One region of the Embleya sp. NPDC020886 genome, then DNA from elsewhere that is predicted to be linked to it. Evidence: riboswitches for the same ligand, from Rfam matches in the RefSeq annotation. Region 1 holds a riboswitch; each other region holds the start of a gene.
The links. A riboswitch is a leader RNA that binds a small molecule or an ion and turns the genes downstream of it on or off. The one in region 1 is predicted to bind cobalamin.
Positions count from the first base shown of each region.

Region 2: linked by a shared signal. The riboswitch ahead of ACH4U8_RS26920 (cob(I)yrinic acid a,c-diamide adenosyltransferase) and the one ahead of ACH4U8_RS16205 (ABC transporter substrate-binding protein) in region 1 are both predicted to bind cobalamin.
Region 3: linked by a shared signal. The riboswitch ahead of ACH4U8_RS41500 (ABC transporter substrate-binding protein) and the one ahead of ACH4U8_RS16205 (ABC transporter substrate-binding protein) in region 1 are both predicted to bind cobalamin.
Region 4: linked by a shared signal. The riboswitch ahead of ACH4U8_RS29450 (flagellar hook-length control protein FliK) and the one ahead of ACH4U8_RS16205 (ABC transporter substrate-binding protein) in region 1 are both predicted to bind cobalamin.

Region 1 covers NZ_JBIRRX010000004.1:255,028-260,516, reverse strand. The annotation lists gene galK (galactokinase) at 1-56, opposite strand, end outside; gene galE (UDP-glucose 4-epimerase GalE) at 53-1,018, opposite strand; gene galT (galactose-1-phosphate uridylyltransferase) at 1,024-2,130, opposite strand; gene ACH4U8_RS16210 (DeoR/GlpR family DNA-binding transcription regulator) at 2,303-3,106, shown strand; cobalamin riboswitch at 3,192-3,431, shown strand; gene ACH4U8_RS16205 (ABC transporter substrate-binding protein) at 3,587-4,576, shown strand; gene ACH4U8_RS16200 (FecCD family ABC transporter permease) at 4,573-5,489, shown strand, end outside.
Region 2 covers NZ_JBIRRX010000008.1:168,740-174,228, forward strand. The annotation lists gene ACH4U8_RS26905 (ABC transporter ATP-binding protein) at 1-515, opposite strand, end outside; gene ACH4U8_RS26910 (DUF5708 family protein) at 802-1,014, shown strand; gene ACH4U8_RS26915 (Ig-like domain-containing protein) at 1,141-1,878, opposite strand; cobalamin riboswitch at 2,123-2,250, shown strand; gene ACH4U8_RS26920 (cob(I)yrinic acid a,c-diamide adenosyltransferase) at 2,311-2,901, shown strand; gene ACH4U8_RS26925 ((2Fe-2S)-binding protein) at 2,877-3,692, shown strand; gene ACH4U8_RS26930 (hypothetical protein) at 4,036-4,908, shown strand; gene ACH4U8_RS26935 (phosphotransferase) at 4,952-5,489, opposite strand, start outside.
Region 3 covers NZ_JBIRRX010000021.1:11,960-17,448, forward strand. The annotation lists gene ACH4U8_RS41495 (FecCD family ABC transporter permease) at 1-726, opposite strand, end outside; gene ACH4U8_RS41500 (ABC transporter substrate-binding protein) at 723-1,694, opposite strand; cobalamin riboswitch at 1,802-2,027, opposite strand; partial or broken gene ACH4U8_RS41505 (DUF2975 domain-containing protein) at 2,169-2,285, shown strand; gene ACH4U8_RS41510 (hypothetical protein) at 2,328-3,047, opposite strand; gene ACH4U8_RS41515 (ABC transporter permease) at 3,128-5,489, opposite strand, start outside.
Region 4 covers NZ_JBIRRX010000009.1:263,375-268,863, forward strand. The annotation lists gene ACH4U8_RS29435 (MbtH family protein) at 1-55, shown strand, start outside; gene ACH4U8_RS29440 (FAD-dependent monooxygenase) at 114-1,304, opposite strand; gene ACH4U8_RS29445 (LodA/GoxA family CTQ-dependent oxidase) at 1,405-3,411, opposite strand; cobalamin riboswitch at 3,702-3,845, shown strand; gene ACH4U8_RS29450 (flagellar hook-length control protein FliK) at 3,971-4,501, shown strand; gene ACH4U8_RS29455 (peptidase) at 4,603-5,489, opposite strand, start outside.

The DNA.
Region 1 (5,489 bases):
ATCACGTTGACCCGGCCCGGCGCCGCCCAGACGCCCTCGACGCGAAACTCGCTCATCCTCCCGCCTCGCCGTCCCGCAGGAACGTCCACGCGTCCGCCACGATGTCCTCCAGCGACGTCCGGGTGGGACGCCAGCCGAGCAGGTCGCGCGCCCGGTCGGCGGCGGCCACCAGCACCGGCGGATCGCCCGCCCGGCGCGGCGCCTCGTGCGCGGGCACCGCGCAGCCGGTCACCGTGCGGACCGCGTCCACCACGTCGCGGACCGAGAAGCCGGTCCCGTTGCCGAGGTTGCAGATCAGGTGCCCGGTGGCCGCGCCGCCCGCACCGGTCGCGGCGAGCGCGAGCAGGTGCGCGTCGGCCAGGTCGGCGACGTGGATGTAGTCGCGCACACACGTCCCGTCGGGCGTCGGGTAGTCGGTGCCGTAGAGCGCGACCGAGCCGCGGGTGCCGTTGGGCACCTGGAGGGCCAGCGGGATCAGGTGGGTCTCGGTCGCGTGCCGCTCGCCGTACCGGCCGTACGCGCCCGCGACGTTGAAGTAGCGCAGGCTCACCGCCCGCAGGCCGTACGCGTCGCAGTACGAGGTGATCAGCCGGTCGACGGTCAGCTTCGAGGCGCCGTACGGGTTCGTCGGCGCGCACGGCGCGTCCTCGGTGATCGGCGAGACCTCGGGGGCGCCGTAGACGGCCGCGGTGGAGGAGAACACGAAGCGGCCGACGCCGTGCGTGCGCAGCGCGTCCAGCAGCGCGAGCGAGCCGCCGACGTTGTTGTGCCAGTACTTGGCCGGCTCCGTGACCGACTCGCCGACCAGGGAGGACGCGGCGAAGTGCAGGACCGCGTCGAACGACGCGTCCAGATACCGCGCGGCGTCCTGGACCCGGCCCTCGACGAAGGCGGCCTTGTCCGGGACCGCGTCCCGATGCCCGGTGGACAGGTCGTCGAGCACCACCACGTCGTGTCCGGCCGCGACCAGATGGGCGGCGACCACGCTGCCCACGTAGCCCGCGCCGCCGGTGACCATGAGCTTCATTCGCCGACCTCCCGCAGTCGTGCCGCCGCGGTCTCCGGCGGTACGTCGCTGATGAACACACCCATCCCGGATTCGCTCCCGGCAAGGTACTTCAGCTTGCCCGGTGCCCGGCGAATCGAGAAAAGCTCCAGGTGGAGCGCGAAGTCGATCCGGCCCGAGCGCACCGGCGCCTGCTGCCAGGCGGCGATGTACGGCGCGGGCTCGCCGTCGAAGAGCCGATCGAAGCGGCCGAGGAGATCCAGGTACATCGGCCCGAACTCGGCGCGCGCGGCCTCCTCCAGCGCGAGCAGGTCCGGCACCCGGCGGTTCGGATACAGGTGCACCTCGTACGGCCACCGCGCGGCGGCGGGCACGAACGCGGTCCAGTGCTCGCCCTCGGCCACGATCCGCGACCCGTCCGCCCGCTCCGCGGCGAGCACGTCCTCGAACAGGTTGCGGCCGGTGCGGTGCCGGTGTGCGGCCGTGCTCGCGACCATGGTGGCCGTGCGCGGCGTGACGAACGGGTAGGCGTAGATCTGCCCGTGCGAGTGCGGCAGCGTGACGCCGATCTCCCGACCGCGGTTCTCGAAGCAGTACACCTGCTCGACGCCGGGCAGCGCGGACAACTCGGCGGTGCGATCGGTCCAGGCGTCCAGCACCAGGCGCGCGCGCTCGGGGGTGAGATCCTTGAAGGACGCGTCGTGTTCGGGGGTGAAGCACACCACCTCGCACCGTCCGCCGGACGGCCGGCGCGGGAACGGGTCGCGGTCCCAGCCGGGTTCGGGCCGGTCGGCCGCGCCGGGCCCGGACACCGACGAGCCGGACATCGACGGGAAGCGGTTCTCGAAGACGACCACCTCGTAGTCGGCCTCGGCGACCTCGGTGGCCCGCTCGGGCGTGGACGGACACAGCGGGCACGCGTCGGCGGCGGGCAGGTGGGTCCGGGTCTGCCGATGCGAGGCGACCACGACCCATTCGTCGAGCAGTCGGTCGTAGCGCATCTCGGACCCGCTCACCACGGGCGCGAGATCTCGCGGGTCGACGGCGGTGCGGACCGCGTCGTCCCGCGTGTCGTAGTAGACGATCTCGCGACCGTCGGCCATGACGGCCTGAGTCTTCTTCATGTCTCCAATTTTGCGAAGCTTTCCAAAACTTGTCAATGAGAAAGCGATGAGAAGACTCTGGGAAAGTCCTGAGACCCCGAGATGCCTGCCAATCCCGTCGAATCGCATCGTCATATCGGCGGCCCCGGCTGCGGTTTGACAAGTTTCGGAAGGTGTCCGCAAGATGCTGCCCATGCCTGACGACGACACCGACGGTCTGCCCGCCGAGGGCCGCCGCGCCCGGATGGCCGCGACGATCGCGGACCGCGGCTTCGCCAAGGTCACCGACCTGGCCGAGGCGTTCGGCATCTCGCGGGTGACGGTCCGGGCCGACCTGGAGGTGTTGGAGCGCCAGGGCCGGCTGCGCCGGGTCCGCGGCGGTGCGATGTTCACCGGCCGCGATCCCCGGGTCGAGCCGTCCTTCGAGGAGGCGCTGACCTCGGCGTCGCCCGCGAAGACGCTGATCGGGCGGGCCGCCGCGGCGCTGGTGTCGCCGTCCGAGAGCGTGGTCCTGGACGTGGGCACCACCACCACGTTCGTGGCCCGCGCCCTGGTGGACCGCGGCGACCTGCGCGACCTCGTGGTGTTCACCAACGGGCTGACCATCGCGCTGGAGCTGGAGCGGGCCATCCCCCGGTTCTCCGTCGTGGTCACCGGCGGCACGCTGCGTCCGTTGCAGCACTCGCTGATCAATCCGCTCGGTGACCACATCCTGGAGCGCATCCACGCGGACACGGTCTTCCTCGGCTGCAACGGCGTGCACCCCACGGGTGGCATCACCAACGTGAACCTGCCCGAGGCCGAGGCCAAGCGGGCGATGTTGCGGGCCGCCGGGCGTCGGGTCGTGGTCGCCGACGGCTCGAAGCTGGGCCGGATCGAACTCGCCGAGGTGTGCCCGCTGGCGGACATCGACCTGCTGATCACCAGCGGCCCGGCCGACCGGGACACGCTCGACGCGCTGCGCGACGCCGGGTTGGAGATCCTGGTCGCCCAGTAGCGGCCGAAGTCGTCGGGCGGCAGCCGAAGTCGCCCGAGCGGCAGCCGAAAAAGCACCCTCGCTCGGCCGCCGCGGCGCCCGTGGTTAGGCTGCCCTTGCGAACGGTTCACCCGGCTTCGACCGATTCCGGGTGTCGCAAGAGGGAATCCGGTGCGAATCCGGAACTGCCCCGCAGCGGTAAGTGGGAACGAAAGTCGCCATCAGCACTGGGCCCGGTGAAACGGGATCCGGGAAGCGGCGACCGGTAGGACGACCCGGTCACACACCCGTGGCCCGCGGAACCCGCCCACGAGTCCGAAGACCTGCCGTCGCCCGCGTTCGCCTCGCGCACGCGGACTTCCGGGACCTCGCGGGCGGGTTCGTCGGACGACGGCGCCGAGCGGTGTCCGCCGCCGCGCTCCCTCCCTCCCGAGTTCCCCCGACGAGGACTCGCAAGGGAGAGCTTCGACGATGCCGACGCCGATACGAACGCGGACACCGATGGGCCGCAGCCGACACTCGTGGGCCGCGGCGGTCGCCGCGCTCGCACTGTTCGCGACCGCGTGCGGCGGGGCGGTGCAGGACAAGAAGGCGAGCGCCCCCGCACCCACCGCGTACAAGCCGTACACCGACACCGACAACTGCGGTGTGAGCACGACCTACGACCGGCCGCCGCAGCGCGCCGCCACGCTCACCTCCAACGCCACCGAGCTGATGCTCGAACTGGGCCTGGCCGACAAGATGGTGGGCACCGCGTACCTCAAGGGCCGCACCATCGGCGACAGATACCGGGAGGCGTACGGGCGCATCCCGGTGCTCGCCGACGCGCAACCCTCGCTGGAGAAACTGCTCGAAGCCACGCCCGACTTCGTCTACTCGGGCTACCCCGACGGCTTCTCCGAGTCGTCCGGCCACACCCGCGCCCGACTCGGCGAACTGAACATCAAGACCCACCTCAATCCCGAGGGCTGCGCCAAGGCACCGGTCACCTTCGAACAGCTCTACGGCGAACTGCGCTCCATCGGCGGCATCTTCGGCGTGTCCGAGCGCGCCGAAGGCTCCGTCGCCGCACTGCGCGGGCGGCTGGACGCGGTCACCGCGCGGCTCGCGGGCGCCGCACCGGTCAAGGTCTTCGTGTACAACTCCGGCGCCGACGCGGCGCAGACCACCGGCGGCAACTCGATGCTCAACGAGATCATCACCCGCGCCGGCGGCCGCAACGTGTTCGCCGACCTGAACGAGCGCTGGACCAAGGTCTCCTGGGAGCAGGTCGCCGAACGCAAACCGGACGTGGTGCTGATCTACGACTACGTGACGCCGTCGGCGGAGGCCAAGATCACCACGCTCAGGGCCACTCCGGTGCTCGCCGACGTACCCGCGCTGCGGGCGAACGCCTTCCCGGTGATCTCGCTGTCCGTCGCCCAGCCGGGGCCGCGCTCGGTGGACGCGGTCGAGGAACTCGCGAAGCAGCTCCACCCCGACCGGTCATGACGATCGATCGGGACCCGACGGCGGCCCGGATCGCGGTGCTCCGTGGGGAGGGCGCGGCGGCGCCGGACCGGGGCCGGCCGGCCGACGTGCCGGGCGGCCGGGTACGGCTGTCGCTGGTGGTCGGCGTGCTGCTCGTGGCGCTGTTCGCGGCGGCGACGGCCGGGTTGCTGGTGGGCTCGGTGCCGGTGCCGTGGTCGGAGACCTGGCGCATCCTCGCGCATCGCATCGGCGGGGACGCGTGGGTGCAACCGTCCTGGAGCCGCGCCCACGACCTGATCATCGCCGACACCCGGCTGCCCAGGGTGCTGCTCGCGGCCGTCGTCGGCGCGACGCTGGCGGTGGTGGGCATGGTGATCCAGGCGATCGTGCGCAACCCGCTGGCCGGGCCGGACGTGCTCGGTGTCTCCTCCGGCGCGGCCACCGGCGCGGTGCTGGTGATGCGCTGGGGCGTGGCCTCGGTCGGCGGCCTGTCGCTCGGCGCGCTCACCCTCAACGCGGCCGCGTTCGCCGGCGGGCTGATCACCCTGCTCGTGGTGTTCTCGGTGGCCCGCTCCGGTGGCCGGGTCACCGCCGTGCGGCTGGTCCTGGCCGGGGTCGCGGTCAGCGCCGTGTTGTCCTCGCTGACCAGCCTGCTCGTCCTGACCTCGCCGGATCCGCAACTCGCCGCCCAGGTGCTGTTCTGGACGCTGGGCGGGTTCGGCTCGGCCCGCTGGACGCTGCTGCTGGTACCGGCCCTGGCGCTCGCGATCGGCCTGGTCGTACTGCTGCTCCAGGCGCGCAACCTCAACCTGCTGCTGGCCGGGGAGGAGAGCGCCGCCGCACTGGGTCTGGACGTCCAGCGGTTCCGGCAGGGGATGTTCCTGCTCGCGGCGGTGCTCACCGGGGTCGTGGTGGCGGTCAGCGGGGTGATCGG
Region 2 (5,489 bases), on a different contig from region 1:
ATCGCGACCCGCTGCTGCTGGCCGCCGGACAACTCGTGCGGTCGGTGTCGGGCCCGGTCGGTAAGGCCCACGTGCGCGATCACCTCGGCGACACGCCGGCGGTCGGCGCGTTTGCCCGCGAACCGCATCGGCAGCGTGATGTTCTGTTCCACGGTGAGCGTGGGCAGCAGGTTGAACGCCTGGAAGACGAAGCCGATGCGTTCCCGGCGGAGCTTGGTCAGCGCGTTCTCGTTCAACTCGGCGAGGTCCTGGCCGGCCACCGTGACCGTGCCCGACGTGGGTCGGTCCAGACCGGCCGCGCAGTGCAGGAAGGTGCTCTTGCCGGAGCCGGACGGGCCCATCACGGCGGTGAACGAGCCCTGCCCGAACGTGATGTCGACCCCGTCGAGGGCGGCGACCGACGCGGAGCCCCGGCCGTGGACCTTGCGCACCGCGTCGAGCCGGACGGCCGGCGGGCCGGCGCCCTCCCACTCGGCCGGCGCCGTGTACCACTCGTGTGTCGGTTGCCCGCCCACGTCGATTCTCCCGCCGATCCGGCCGCCACCCCGTGTACGGCACCGGGTCCAACGCTAGGAGCGCGAATCGCCCCTGCCCATGGGGTCGGCCACCGTCCGAGGGTGGGGCCGGCCCCACCTGTGCCCCCGGCGGGCCGGGTCCGCCGAAGCCGCTCGCGGGCCGGAAATCGGGCCCCGCCTGGGCCGAAGTGTGTACGCCGGGTCGTCCTCGCGGAGGGCGTGCCGGCCCCGGCCCCGGACCTAGCCTCGTAGGCATGTCCGCAGGTCGAGTGGAGGAGGGAAGAACATGACGAAGGCACGCGGTTCGTTGACGGCCGGCCTGGCGAGCGCGCTGGTGGGCGCGGCCCTGAAGCTGTTCGCGGACGACGTCGACACACCCGTGATCGCGCTCGGGAAGATCGGCGTCGTGCTGCTGATCGTCGGCATCGCCGAAGTGCTGTACGGGCTCTACCGGTTGACCCGCGAGGCCGGGGAGGCCCGGGAGGCCCGAAAGCCCTGACCGGGTGCGCCGAGCGCGGCGAACGGCCCGGTGATCGGGTCCCGACTGCTTCCCGGTCGCTTCCCGATCGCTTCAGTGATCGGTTCGGTGACCGGCCCGGCAATCGGCCCGCCGATCACCACCCGTTCAGCGCACCTGCCGCCGCCCCGGCCGACGGTGCGCCACCCAACCCAGGATGCCCGCGCCGAGCAACGCCGAGCCCAGGAAGGCCGACAGCAACAGTCCGCCGCCCGAATCGTGCCCGCCCTGCCGCGTCACGGCCGCCGGCGCCCGCAGTTCGTCGACGCCGCGATGCACGCCGAGCCGGCCCGTCCTCGGCTCGACCGCCCGTTCCGCCGCTCCCGGATCGGCCGCCACGTCGATCCGCACGGTCGCGGTGGCCTGGCGGCCGAGCCGGTCGACGATCGTGTAGTGGAAGCCGTCGCGCCCGGCGAAGCCCGGCCCCGGCGTGTAGCGCAACACGGCCTCCGTCGTGCCCTCGTCCGGAGCGCCCTCGACGTCGAGGACCAGACCGTGCTCGGGATTGGTGTGCGACACCAGGGCCAGCCCCTCACCGGTGTCGCCGGCCAGCACCGGGACGTCCACCGACTGCCCGGCGCGAGTGCCGACCCGATCCGTGACGGCCCGCGGCGCGGCCGGCATCGGCGCTCCGAACCCGCCGTTCGGCCGTACCCGGTCGACACGCGAGCCCGGAGCGGAGTCGCCGGCCGGGCCGGCGACCACGGGCGGCAGCGACGGGATGGGCACCACGGCAACGGCGGGGCACCCGGCGCCCACACCGAACAACACCGCGCAACACACGAGCACCACACCGACTCGACGCATCCGGACGGCCGGTTCGGGTGTTCCGGAAACCGTGGCCACACAATCCTCCGGCACTCTGGTCCGGACACGGCCGGATCTGGGATGGGTCGGCCGGCGCCCGCCGGATCCGATGCCGGCCGAGGGAGCCGCTCTCGAACCCCGATCCTGTGCGCAGTGCCCACCGGTTCGCGACGCGGCACGCGGAGCGGCGGCGAGCTTCACCCACAAGCGTGGACCGACCGGGCCCGACAGTGGACCCGGCCCGGCGCGCGTGTCATGGTGGGAGGCGCTATGCGACGGCGGTACGAGGAAGTCGGTGTGAATCCGACGCGGTCCCGCCACTGTGATCGGGGAGCGACTCCCACACCGGCCACGACCCCGCGACGGGGTGGGAAGGCCGGGAGGAGCGAAGAGCCGAGAGCCAGGAGACTCACGTCGTCGCCACCTCACCAACCGGGGCGGATTTCCCCGAGAGAGGCCGGTGCTGCCGCCATGTCCTTGGTACTGAGCCGGATCTACACCCGTACCGGCGATGCCGGTACCACCGCGCTGGGCGACAACTCCCGGACGTGCAAGACCGATCCGAGGTTGGCGGCCTACGCCGACACGGACGAGACCAACGCGGCGATCGGGGTCGTGCTCGCGCTCGGCGACCCGGAGCCGCAGACCCGTGCGGTGTTGGCCCAACTGCAACACGACCTGTTCGACGTCGGCGCGGACCTGTGCGCGCCGATCGCCGAAGGCGACACCCGGCTGCGGATCACCGAGGCCGACGTGGCCCGGCTGGAGGAGCACTGCGACGCGTTCAACGCGGAACTCCCCACGCTGCGCTCGTTCGTCCTGCCCGGCGGCAGCCCTGCCGCGGCCCTGCTGCACGTGGCCCGCACCGCGGCCCGGCGCGCCGAACGTTCGACCTGGGCGCTGATCGAGGCGGACGAACCGGCGGCGGGTGGGTCCGCGACGGTGAACCCGCTCACCGCGCGCTACCTCAACCGGCTGTCCGACCTGCTGTTCGTGCTCGCCCGACGGGCCGACGCGGGTGGCGCGGGTGATCTGCTGTGGCGTCCGGGCGACAACCGCTGAGCGGTTCGGCGGCACGGCCCGGGGTCGGCGACGCGATGGCCCGAGTCGCCGAGGTGGGGCCCTACTTCGTGCTGCGGACCGGAGCGATCGCCGACGGCGCGGGCTTTCGGCCGTTGGTCGAGTTGTACGACCGCGCCGCGCCCGACGCGTGGGCGGCCCGGGTGGAGTACGTGCGGGGCCGGTTGCGCACCGACGAGCCGCGGGTCGCCGCGTCGATCCTGTACCTGGGCGTGGCCTCGCGGTTGTGGTCGGTGGCGCTCGGCGCGGCGGTGCTCGGTCGGGTCGTGCCGGACCTGGACCCGGTCCGGACGCACTGGCGCTTCCCGGCGAGCGGTGCGATCGAACTGTGGGCGCCGGATCCGATCCCGACGCCGGTGCTCGCAAACCGGGCCGGGATCGACCGGGTGTACGCCGCGGTGATGACCGCGCACCTGGTGCCGCTGGCCCGGGCCACTCGGGCGGTGGTGCCGATCGCGGAGCGCCTGCTGGCCGGCAACGCCGCGTCGGCGCTGGTGGGTGCGGCCCGGGTGCTGCACCGGCACCCGGCGCCGGACGAGCCGGAGCTCGTGACGACGACCCGGTCGTTCGCCGACGGTCTGTTGGCCACGGGCCTGCTGCGAGGGAGTGGGCTGCACGGCGCCCTGGGCGCGTTCCGGCGCACCACGTGCTGCCTGTACTACCGGATTCCCGGCGGCGGTACGTGCGGCGACTGCGTCTTCCATGACAAGCCGCCGCAACCGACCCGGGTCCGGATCGGGTCGTCGGCGCGCGGGCGTGACGGCGCACACTGACCGCGTACGATCGCCCGCTCGGCCCCCGGGACGCGCTCCGGATCCGGCCGAGCGGGTGATCCATCGGACACGCCGCCGCGCATCCGGGTGACATTCCCGGATCTGCGGCGCGGACTTTCCTAGCCTCGTCCCGGAGACACCGATTCCGGCATCGACGCACCGAACGCCGGGACCGTGTCCTCGGTCCTGCCGGGTCTGCGCCCCCGGCAGGATCGGGGAGACGGCCCCGGCCGTCGAAGGGCCGCCGAGGACGAATGACCGGCCGTTCGCCGGGCAGACGCAGGGCGCGCGGTCCTCGGCGATGACGCGAGGACATCGAGACCGTGAAGAGGAGTACGCACCGATGAGTACCCCAGGCCGAGAGCCCGGCGGCAGGTCCGCGTCGCGCGAGCCCGACGAGATCGCCGTCGACCCGACCGTGCCACCGCCCGCCGATTCCGTCGTCGAACCCCGCGTGCCGTCCGAGCTTCCCCGGCAGGAGCGCACCCCCGGCCACAAACAGGAGCAAGTGGACCACGCCGTGGAGGAGTTGACCCAGGCCGAGCCGCCCGAGGCGATCCACCGCAAGGTCGGCGAGGCGGCCGAGCGGATCGACCGCGCCGCGCCGCGCACCCGGCGCCGGGCGCAACGGATCGCGGCCGCCGTGGCCGACCGGGCCGAGTCGGCCGAGGACGCGGTCCGCGACCGGGCCGACCAGGCCAAGGAGACCACCCGACACAGGACCGCGCAGGCCAAGGAGGCCGCCGTGCACCGCGCCGAACAGGCCAAGGAGACCGCCGGACATCGCGCCGAACAGGCCAAGGAGGCCGTCGAGCGCCGGGCCGAGCAGGTCAAGGAGGCCGCCGGCCACCGGGCCGAACAGGCCAAGGAGGCCGTCGAGCGCCGGGCCGAACAGGCCAAGGAAGCCGCCGGCCACCGCGCCGAACAGGTCAAAGAGGCCGCCGGCCACCGCGCCGAGCAGGTCAAGGAAGCCGCCGGCCACGGCGCCGCCCGGGCCCGCGAGGTGGCGGGAAACCGGGTCGGCCACGCCAAGGACCGCACCGTCGAGGTCGGCCACGCGGCCGGCAACCAGCTCTTCGACCACACCCCCGACCCGCTCCGGCACGCGAGCCTGGCCGGCGCGGCGGAGGTCCGCAGCCGTCCGATCCCCGCCGCCATCGCCGCGGCGACGACCGTCCTGGTCCTGATCTGGGCGCTCCGCAGGTCGCGCCGATAGGGACGAGGGCGCGACGACCCGCCGGCACCCGGCTCCCGGGCGCTCAGCCGGCCGCCGCCTCCCGCGTCCACATCCGCAACACCCGTCGGGTCGCCTCGTCCGCGCCGGGCCCGTACCTCGCGGGCGCCGTCGCGGCGATCGCGACCCGTACGTCCGCCTCCGACCGCCCCGCGCCCCGCGCGTACTCGGCCGGCAACGCGGCATTGAGCTCCGAGGCCGACTCCGGCTCGGCCGCGTGGGCCAGGATCAACCCGGTCAGGTCCTCGCCCGGCAGCCCGTAGCCCACATGCGACCAGTCCAACAGCACGAAGTCCTCCTCCCGCGCGATCAGATTCACCGGACGCAGATCCAGGTGGCACGGTACGTACGGCAGTTCGGCGGCGCGTTCCGCCAGCGGTCCGACCGGGGACGGGGGTTCGAACAACCAGAGCGGTGCGTCCGGGCGCGGCGCGGCCTGCGCGGCGCCGAGTCGGCGGGCGAAATCGATCCATCGGGGCAGGTCCCACGTGGTCCCGGACCGCCCTCGCACGTAGTCGAGCCACAGCGCCACCGACCCGTCCGGTCGCCGGTCGGCCCGCAAC
Region 3 (5,489 bases), on a different contig from region 1:
GCCGAACGCGAACGCGTCGAGGTCCCGGGCGGCCGCGACCATCGCCACCGTGCCGAGGACGGCCACCACGACCAGGAAGACGGCCGTGTTCCACCGCACCCCGGCCACCGAGCCCAGCGTCCACTCCATGACGCCGCGGACGGCGTTGCGGTCGCCGAGGACGAGCACGACGAACGAGGTGTACGCGCCGCACAACTGCCCCACCGCGATGCCGGCCAGCACGGTCCGCGAGGCCGGCAGGGTCCGGCTGTGCGCACCGGCGAGGGTCAGCACGACCAGGACGGCGAGCAGGGCACCGACGAAGGCGGCGGCCGGGAGCGCGCCGATCACCGCGGTGCCGGAGACTCCGACACCGAGGACGATCACGGTGACCGCGCCGACGGCGGCGCCGTTGGAGATCCCGAGCAGGTAGGGGTCGGCCAGGTCGTTGCCGGTCAGGGTCTGCAACACCGCGCCGCACACCGCGAGTCCCGCGCCCGTCGCGGCGGCCCCCAGGACGCGCGGCAGCCGCAGTTGCCAGATGATCCGGTCGTCCAGCGCCGTGACGTCGGAGCCACCGAGACCGAGTCGGCGCAGCACCACGTCGGCCACGACGTGCGGCGGCTCGTGGACCGATCCCACGGCGAGGCCGAGCAGCACGGTGGACAACAGCAGTACGGCGGCGACGGCCAGGGCCACCGCCGCACGGCTCGCGCCCGCGAGCCGTGCGGCGGGACGATCCGTCACGGACGCGGGGTCAGGTTGCCCAGGCCGGCCGAGACCCGGACGGCACCGTCGGCGAGCAGCACGCCGGGGGTCGACTCGGAGAACGGCACGACCACGTACGCACGGCGCTGCACTGCTTTGAGCTTGTTCAGCACGGGGTCGTGTTCGAGATAGTCGATCTTGGACTGTGCGGTGTCCCAACCGGCGTCCGCGAGCACGATGGCGTCCGGGTCCGCCGCGACCACCTGCTCCCAACTCGTGGTCTTCCAGCCACCGGCCAGCGTGTCGAAGACGTTGCGGGCGCCGACGGCGTCGAGCACGAGCTGGGGTCCGCCGTGGCCCGCGCCGACGTACGGGGTCTTGGTACCCGAGTCGTACCAGAGCACGTTCAGGCCCTTGCCCGCCGACTTGGCCGTGACTTCGGCAAGTTGCCGCTTCTGCGCATCCCGGATGGCGGCGGCGCGCGGTGCGACACCGAACACCTCGGCGACATCGCCCAGTTCGTCCCACACCGTCTGGAAGGACGCCGACGCCTGCTGCTTGCTGTCGGCGCACCCCAACGGCGACAGGTAGGTGGTGATGCCCTGGGAACCCAGTTCGTCCCGCGTGCCCGCCACCTTGTCGGTGAAGGCGCTGGAGTAGGAGGCGTAGAGGAAATCCGGGCGCGCCGCGAGGAGTTTCTCCTTGGACGGGTACTTCTCGGAGAGCACCGGGACGGTGTCGTAGGCCGCCTTCCATCGCGCCGGGACCGCGTCGTCGAGGTACGCCGTCCCGGCCATCCGGGTCTGTAGATCGAGAGCCAGGGCGACTTCGGTGGCGCCCTGGTTGAGGGTGACCAACCGGGCCGGCGGTGACGTCACGGTGGTGGTGACGCCGCACCTGCTCACGCTCACCGGCGTCGAGTGGCTGCTCCCGGCCGCCGCGGCGGGCTTGTCGGCCTCGGGGGCACCCGTGCACGCGCCGAGCGCGCCGACGAGCAGGATCGCCACGGCAGCGAGTCCGGAGCGCGTGGAACGCGGGGCGCGCGCCGGAGGTATGAAACGTTCGAATCGAAACGGGCGCAGGGCAGCGCGGGGCATGTGTTCTCCAACCCTCGTGGAACATGTCGCGCCGTGGCCGGTCTCCTGGCTTCCGCATCGACGTTCCGCAGCCGGCCTTCCCGGTTGGCTCGTTCCCGATCCACCCAGTGACCCCGACCGCTGTGGGAGCGGTCGGCGAGGGCCGCAGGACTCCGCGGCTACAGTGGCGAGGGCCGCGCCGGCATTCGACCGGCTTCCCGTACACCACGGCGGCGATAGGCTACCAAACCGCTCGTCGTGCCTCGTCGGCGCTCACGCCCACCGACGCCGGCCGGGTCCTCTCGGGACCGGCAACCCTCTCCGCGCCTGGACCCACGGGTGGAACAACGGGTGGAGACGCGGATGGATCCGAAGGTGGGTCCCTGCGGCGGAGGTCGCCTACGGGGCATGGCCGTCCTGGGGGTTGCGCTCGTCGGGCTCGTGCTGCGGATGCTGCTTGCCCAGGCCGTCGCGCGCGACGTCCAAGCGGCCCGGATGCGGGCCGAGTCGGAGGAGGTGATACTCCCCCATCCGGCGCATCGGCCGGAGCCGCACGGGGCGGCGCTACCGCGTGTGGAGGATGTCCGCCTCGCCGGACGTGGCATGCACCCGCACCCGGTGCGGTGCGGCCGGATCCCGGGCCACGTCGACCTTGACCGAGCCGTGCTCGCTGCTCGCGTCCGTCGCGTAGGCGGTGCCGGCCGGCAGCCGGACCCGGGCGTTGTCGCCTTCGGCGTCGACTCGATCGGGCGGCGCGGCGAAGGACAGGTCCACCGCGTCCCGGTCGGCCCGGGCGACGACCGTACGCGTGGTCAACCGCTCGCCGCGGATGCCGCCTTGTGCCGTCCGCGCGTCCAGATCGCCGGACAGGCCGGTCAGCGTGACCTGCCCCGAGGTGGTGCCGACCCGGACCGCGAGCCCCGGCGGCACGCTCACCTCGTAGGAGACCTGCGCGCTGCCGCTCACGGTGTGCCGCAGCGTGAGCGTGCCCTCGGCCGACATGTGTTCGGTTGCGGGTTCCGCGGTGCCGAAATGCTTGATCTCGGTGACCCGCACCGACCCGGGCCCGCCCTGAACCACCTGCACCCGACCCGCTCCGCCGACGATCACGAGCCGGGTGAGCGGCGCGTCGATGGTGTACTGCGCCCGGCGGGTGGTTGCCTGAGACGGCGAGTCCGGTTCGGCACACGCGGATCCGCCCAGCAGGAGGCCGGTGAGCACGCACAGGCGCACCGGGCGACCGAGTGCGCGGCCGGCGAAAGATGGTGAACGCTTGGGCCACATGGGAGTTCCCGTCCTGATCGGAGTCGGCGAGCACGAGCTCGTGGGCACGAGTGCGGCGGCGGACCGGACTCGGCGTCGCACTACTGTGCCCCGATCGCGGTGAGGACCGGGATCCGTGCCGCCCGGCGTGCGGGGAGCAGCGCCGCGAGCACACCCACCACTGCGGATCCGGCTGCGATCACGGCGAGCGTCGACCACGGGACGGCGAGCACCTCCAGGCCCTGATCGGCCAGTCCGCGCCGGGCGGTCACTCCCCAGCCGACGCCCAGCAGCAGTCCCAGGAGCGTGCCGTACGCCGACAGTGCCACCGATTCGGCCCGGACCATGCGCCGGATCTGCCCGCGCGAGGTGCCGATCGCCCGCAACAGGCCCATCTCCCGGGTGCGTTCGAGCACCGAGAGGGTGAGCGTGTTGACCACGCCCAGGGCGGCGATCAGGATCGCCAACCCGAGCAGCGCGTAGACCAGGTCGAGCACCCCGTCGATTCCGGCCCGGATCACGTTCTTGTACTCCTCCCGGTCGCGGGCCGCGGCCTGGGGGAACGGTGCCAGGGCCCGGGCCAGGCTCGCCTTCAGCGCGGCTCGCTCGGTGCCCGGCGCGGCGTCGACGAAGATCATCGCCTCCTGCGCGCCCGGCGCGATCCGGGCCGGCGTGTCCAGGTCGGTCAGCGGTGCGTCCCGACGGCCGATCGACCGACCCGCCGGGTCCGGCGCCCGCAGCGCACCGACCGTCACGGTGGCCTCGGCGCCGGCGGGGCCGCGCAGACGCACCGGGCTGCCGACGGACAGCCGCAGGCCGGCCGCGTATCCGGCGCCCAGGCTGATCGTGCCCGGAGGCGGCGCCGGCAGCAGCACGCCGGTCGGCGACCGCTGCCGCAGGACCGCGGGCAGGTCCGGATCGGCGCCCTGTACCCACGCGTTTCGGGATCCGCCGTCGGTTACCACCTCGACCCGGGCCTCGCGCAGCCGGATCACCCGGCCCACACCCGGCGCCCGGCGGACGGCCTCGACCACCTCCGCGGTCAGCGGGGCGTCGCCCTTGCTGCTCTGAACCGTGATGTCGGACCCGAGGGTGCGATCGATCCGGGCATCCATTGACGCACTCGCGGACGCGGCGACCACCGCGGTGGCCGAGGTACGTCGGGGGTCCCGCACCAGGTTCTCCCGCCCGAGTCGATCGATGCCGGCGCCGCGCCGGCCGGTGAGCCGCGCGAGCACCGGGATCACCGTGCGCACCAGCAGCGGGCCGAGCACGATCACGGCCACCAGGCTCAGTACGACCCCCACGATCGCGAGCGCCCCGCCGACCAGGGCCGCCAGGACGCCGGCCGCGCCGATCCCCGCGCCGATCACGGTGCGCCGCCGGGCGGGACGGGTGGTCGCGGGACCCGCCGCCTCGCGCAGCGCCGCCATCGGCGCGACCCGGCTCGCCCGGGCGGCGGGCACGGCGGCGGCGAGCAGGGTGCCCAGTACGCCGACCAGGTAGGCCGCGATCGGCGTGCGGGCGGTGATCGCCAACGGGGCGTCGGCCGGGCCCACGCCCGCGCCGCCGATCGCCTCACGCACCAGCGCGGCCAGGCCGATACCCGTGGCCAGGCCCAGGGTCGAGCCGATCGCGGCGAGCAGCAGCGCCTCGACCAGGACCGAGCGACGGACCTGGCCACGGCTGGCGCCCAGCGCTCGCAGCAGCCCCAGCTCTCGGGTGCGGCGGGCGACAAGCATGGAGAGCGTGTTGACGATCAGAAAGCCGGCCACCAGCAGCGAGACGCCCGCGAAGCCGAGCATCGCCGTACGTACAAACTCGACACCGGCACCCGCCTCGTCCGCCTCCGCGGCGGCGAATTGGGCCCGAGTGCGCACCTGCGCGCTCGCGCTCGCGCCCAGGGCGTCGCTCACGCGCCGGGCCAATTCGGTGTCGGCGACACCGGCCGCCGCGTCCACCCGTACCGAGGTCAGCACGTCCGGCACACCCAGGAGCCGGGAGCGGGCGGCGTCGGTGTCCAGGAAGACCGCGGGATATCCGGGATCGAGGGCGCGAAACGTCGCGATGCCCACGATCACCGCCTCGAAGCCGCCGGGCACCGCGACGATCCGGACCCGATCACCGAGCCTCAGGTGAGCCCGCCGCGACGAACTCGCGTCGAGCACCACCTCACTGGGGCCGTGCGGCTCCCGGCCCGAGGTCAACCGGACGGGCGAGCCCGGATCGGGAAGCCGGTTCCCGGCCACGGTCCGGCCGCCCGCCGTGCCCTCCACCCGCTGATCGCCGCGCGCCACCACGGCCACGTTGTGCACCTCGATCACCGGATGGGCGGCGGCCACCCCCGGCACCCGCCGGACCGCCTCGAGCACGCCGGCCGGCAGGGTCGGCGGCCCACCGGGCGCGGCCGAGCGCAGCCCGGCGTCGCTGTCCGGATCCGGCGCGCGCACCGTCACATCGGCT
Region 4 (5,489 bases), on a different contig from region 1:
CCTCGCCCACATCGACCGGGTCTGGACCGACATGCGCCCCCGCAGCATCCGATAGCCCACCGACCACCGACCACCCCGCCGGCGAGCCCACCCGGGGCTCGCCGGCGGCGGCGTCACCGCACCCGGTCCGCAAGCGCGTCGGTGTCGGTTCGGCGCGAGCAGCAGTCGGCGTCGTGTGGGGGCGTGGGGTGGTGGCGGCGGTGCCAGAAGGGGGTGTGGGGCCAGCGTTGTTCGGCTGTGTAGGCGTGGTGGTGGTTGCGGTGGTAGGCGTGGCGTAGGTCGGCGAGGCGGGCTTGGTAGGTGTCGGGCGCGTCCCGGTGGCCTGCGAGATGTGCGTCGACGGTTTGACCGGCGGTGAGGCCGGTGTACAGGGCGGTGAGGATGCCCTGGGCGGACACCGGGTCGAAGGCGGTTGCGGCGTCGCCCGCGGCGATCCAGCCCGGGCCGCAGACCCGGTCCAGGTGGGCGCCGTGTGCGGGGGCCCGGCGCGGGAGTACGGGCGACGGCAGGGGCCACCCGGCCAGTCGTCGGCCGATCTCGGTCGTTTCGGCGAGGCGGGCCCGGAAGCCGGCCGAGTCACCCGCTCGCGCGGTGGGCAGATCGGCGTCGGTGAAGTAGGCCACCAGGCGCCGATTGCCGGGCACCAGCGCGGTGTACCACCAGCCGTCCGGCCCGGATTCGACCACCGTACTCGCGTCGGCGTCGCACGCGGTGGGATCGACCAGGGTCAGGTGCAGCGCGACCAGGGCGTCGTGGGTGTGCCGGCGGGCGCCGCCGCTTCCGGTCGCGACCGCCGCTCGGCGCCCGGTCGCGTCGACGACCCAGTCGCAGCACACCACTTCGCGCCGGTCGGGCCGACCCAGCGGCACCGACCAGGTGCCGTCCGGCCGGCGCATCGGCGCGCCGACCGGGGTGCGCTCGGCCACCTCGGCACCGGCCGCCCGGGCGCCGTCGCGCAGGCGGCGGTCGAACAGCGGGCGATCCAGGTGCCGGCCGGGCCCGTTCGGGTCGTCGATCGCGGAGACCGTGACCGGCTGCGGCGACCCCCACACGGACAGCGTGGCGTAGCAGGGCAGATGGCCCGCCCCGGGTACGTGCTCGCCGACCCCCAGGTCGGCCAGCAGCACCCGGGCCGCCCCCGGCAGCGCCTCGCCGATCGCCGGCGGCCCGCCACCCGCGTCGGCGAGCAGCACCGAACGACCCGCACGTGCCAGCGTGATCGCCGCCGCGGCGCCGGCCGGCCCGCCACCGGCGACCACGACGTCGTACCGCCGCCGGGCCGGCGGCGCCCCGACCCCGGTCACGGGCGAAGTCCGCACGAGCCGACGCCGCTCACCCGCACGGCACCTCCACCGCCACGCCGTTCGCGGGCAGGTCCGTGCCGCCACGCGGATGCGGCTCCCGTCACTGCGAATCCAGGTAGGGATCGATGTTGTCGACGTAGCCCACCGTGACGTCCGCTGCGTGTTGCCCCGTGGCCTCGGCGACATCGCGGATCACCGGCTCGTCGGGGGCCGGTTCCGGGACGTGCACGTTCACCAGGTTGTTGGCGTCCCGGGCCTGGTCGAACGGCGGTTGCGGCGGCGACTCGACCTGCATGCGGGCCGGGAAGCGGCCGTCGCCGACCGTGTAGGGCCGCACTTCGACGATGCCGAGCTTGTACCAGCCGTCGATCATCTGTCGGCGCTGCGCCTCGGGCGTGGTCCCGGTCAGTCCGCGCAACCACACCGCGCGGTGCGTGAACGCGGCCTCGCGATCGCTCGAACCGCCACTGTCCGGCCGGTTGACCTTCTCGTAGTCGCTTTGTTTGAGCACGTGGTTGGGCACCCGTGCGGGCCAGAACGTCGGTACGTACGGGTCGTAACGCGGCCCGAGTCCGGCCTGCGACTCGTAGCCCGCGCGGCAGCCCGCCGTGTCGGTCTGCCAGGGCACCGCCATCCATCGACTGAGGTCACCCGGTCCCTGCGCGTACAGCGGGCCGTCGGGGGCCAGCGCCTTGTCCGGGGTGAGCGTGTTGCCGTAGTCCGGATCGGGATCGCCCTCGGGCCGCGCCCTGATCCGGAACGGCTCGGCGAACATCGTCGCGTGCCGGATCGGCCAGGTCACCTCGATCCCGGGATGGAACGCGTCCGCGACGCAGAAGTCCAACGCGGCCCGATCCAGCAGCCCCGGTTGCGCGGCCGGCGGCGCGTCCTCCACGCGGTGCGGGTAGCCGGCGAACGGCGACGCGTCGAAGTTCCCCTGCGACCAGGCCAGCAGCAGCCGGTCCTGGGTCGGCGACAGTGTCATGTACTGGCGCACCGTCCGAGGCACACTGGCCATGCCGTCGCCGTAGAGCCAGGGCCACGGCATCGGCGACTTGTCGTCGCGGTTGTAGTCGCGCAGCGCGGTGTACACCTGCCGGCGCACCTCGCGATGCTCGATCGCCGGACTGGACAACCGGCGCAACGCCTCGGGGGCGAGGAAGTACTCCGGACCGGCCCAGCCGAATTTGGCCGCGAACCCGGCGTTGACCCACTGGAGTTCGCAGAACCGGCGCAGGATCGGTTCGATGTGCTCGCCGAACGAGACCCGGGCCGGGAACGGCAGTTGGCCGGTGCCGACGAACACGTCGAAGAGCAGGTCGTAGAGGGTGCGTACGGTGCGCAGGTCCGGCGCGAAGTTGGGTGGCGCGACCACCACCCAGGCCGGATCCACCGGCACCGAGACGCCGTCGATGGTGACCGACGCGGTCACCGGCCCATCGGAAATGTCGTCGTACCAACCGTCGTTGTTCGTTACCGAGGCCGGCGGCGTGTGATCGGGCGAGCCGGCGGCGCCGAGCCCGCCGAGCACCACCAGTCGGCCGTGCTCGTCCGTGCGCATCTCGCCCAGCGGGACGTCGACCCGACCCAGGAAACGGCCGCCGGTGAACGGCACCCGCCCACCGGGCGTGGCGTTCAGCGTCTTGCGGCCGGGATCGATCACCAGCGACCGGCGATCGGTGACGCTCGGATTGCGCCGCGCGGACGGCCTGGCCGCCGGATCCCGCGAGTCCGGGATGTCCAGCGGGAGCTGGAACTGGTACCACGCGGCCTTGCGATTGGCCACGTGTACGCCCCAGGTGATCCGGGTGCCCGGGTCGGCGACCGTCACCTCGCGCACCACGTGCCCGTCGGCGGCGTGGCCGTACAGCCGGAATCGGGCCGCCTGGCGCTTGATCGCGCCGTCCGCGTCCTTGGTGAAGCCCGGTGGGGTGGGCTCCGGGTCGGGGGTTTCGGGTCCGTAGTACCAGCCGTCCGGGCGCGTGCTGTTGCCCACGCGCGCAATGCCGATGGCCGGATGGATGCGTACTCGGACGATGCGGTCGTCCGTTCGCCTGTTGCCGTCCCGATCGCTCACAGCACTCCCGTTGCTCTCGTCCGCCCACACCGCCGGGCCCCAGGGGCCCATCCGGGGTGTGCTGGTTCCGACGTGCGATCACACGCCGGGTACGCGCGCAACTCCACGCTGTCCAACCACGATCGCCGAACGCAAGACCCAGTCGGGTGACACCTTCCGGCGGACCCCGGCCGGCCCGGTGCGCCCGATCGGCTCTGCGCCGCCGACCTCGGATCCGCCGTCCGGGTGACGAACGGCACGGTGGGGACCGTGGGTCGACGGTTGTCCGCAGGGTGCGCTCTCTCATACGCTCCGGACGCCGACAGGTTCGTCGGCGCACCGCGATCCGTACGGATCGACTTGCCACAACTGCATGTTCGAAGCCCAGGGGAAGCCGGTCGAAATCCGGCGCTGTCCCGCAACCGTGGGTGGTGATCGACAGGTCGCCACGAGTCGGAATGCCTGGGTTGCTCGATCTCGAAGGCTCCAGGTGTCGTGGACTGCACGCTGAAGCCCGGATTCCGCGGCCGATGCCTGCCTTCGGCCGGATGCCGGGACTCGTCGTTCCCGCCGTCCGCGCCCGCGTCCACCGCACGAAGGGAATCCGTCCGTGAAGCTTTTCCGGAACAAGGGGCGTATCGGCCGACTGGTCGGCGCATTGGCCCTGTTGGTGCTGCCCGCCACCGCGCAGGTCACCGCGGCGGCGCCGAGCGCGTACGCCGTGGACACCACCAAGGGCAGCGCCGGGGTCTGCCCGAGCAACGACGGCGTGACCGTGATCGTCGACTTCCAGGAACTCGGCGGTGCCACGATCGTGCGTTGCGCGCCGGGTGACCAGGCCACCGGACTGGCCGCGCTCAAGAACGCCGGATTCGAGACAGCCGGTACCGCCCGCTGGGGCGAGGCGTTCATCTGTCGGATCGAGAACAAGCCCGGCCCGGCCACCGAACCCTGCCTGAACACGCCGCCGGCCAACGCCTATTGGTCCTACTGGCACGCGCCGAACAACGGCACCTGGACGTACAGCTCGTGGGGTGCGTCCAACCGCAAGCCCCCGCCGGGCAGCTTCGAGGGTTGGTCCTTCGCCAAGGACCGGACCGCGTCGACCAACCCGCCGCCGCGAGTGGCCCCTTCGCGGTAGGTCGATCGAACTCCGGCCCACCCGGGGCACTCGGTGCCCCGGGCCCCGCGTCGTCGCCCGCCCGGATCGGCGAGCGGCGACGCGGGTGTTGCGAATCCTGGTCAGGACGCGGACGACGGGCAGTGCAGGGCCGGCGCGCCCGGCCGGGCCCCGGCGGCGGTCAGGTCGGCGAAGCCGGTGCCGGCCAGGCCCAATACCGCCTGGGCGGTGGCCCGGGTGGCGGTGGCCGGGTCGAACCCGGTCGCGTCGTACGCGATCGCGCCTCGCGTGGCGGGCGGGCCCGAGCAACCCACCTGACGCCCGCCGAGGAACTGCCGCGCGGTCAGCCCCGGCAGCACCCGCCACGAGGAGAGCAGCGCCTGCCCGGCCAGGCCGGTGCTGTTGGCGTTGGACGTGACGGCGCCCGGCGTGGCGAAGCCGCCGTCGGAAAGCTGGTGCGCGACCAGCCAGTTCAGTCCGGCGGCGGCCTCCTGGTGGCGGCCCGTGGCGGCCAGCGCCTGCACGCTCATCGCGGTCGAGTCGGCGTCGGCGGTGCACGTCGCGAGGCCGAAGTTCAGCGGGAAACCGCCGTCGGCGCAGTGCGCGCCGGCCAGGAAGTCGACCGCTGCGGTCGGTGCGCCGGCGGGTGTGCGGTCCAGGGCGAGCAGAGCGAGCGACTGGCTGAAAGCGTTGCTGTAGTCGCCCCACGGCGAGGTGTCGGTGAACCGGCCCGAGGGTTGTTGCAGCGCGCGCAGCCGGGTCGGCAGGTCCACGCCGCCGAAGTTGCCAGGGTTCGTCCCGCGCACTTCGGCCGCGAGCAGCACCTTGGCGGTGGCGCCGGCGTAGGCGTTGGTGGTGCCGTCGCCGATGTAGCCGGACAGGATCTCCGGACGGGCCAGCCACGCGGTGGCCTTGGCACCGTTCTGCTCGGCCACCCCGGCGGCGGCGAACGCCAGCACCGCGTCGATGGTCAGCCCCTGGTCGGGGTAGGTCACCCCGTCGAAGGTGG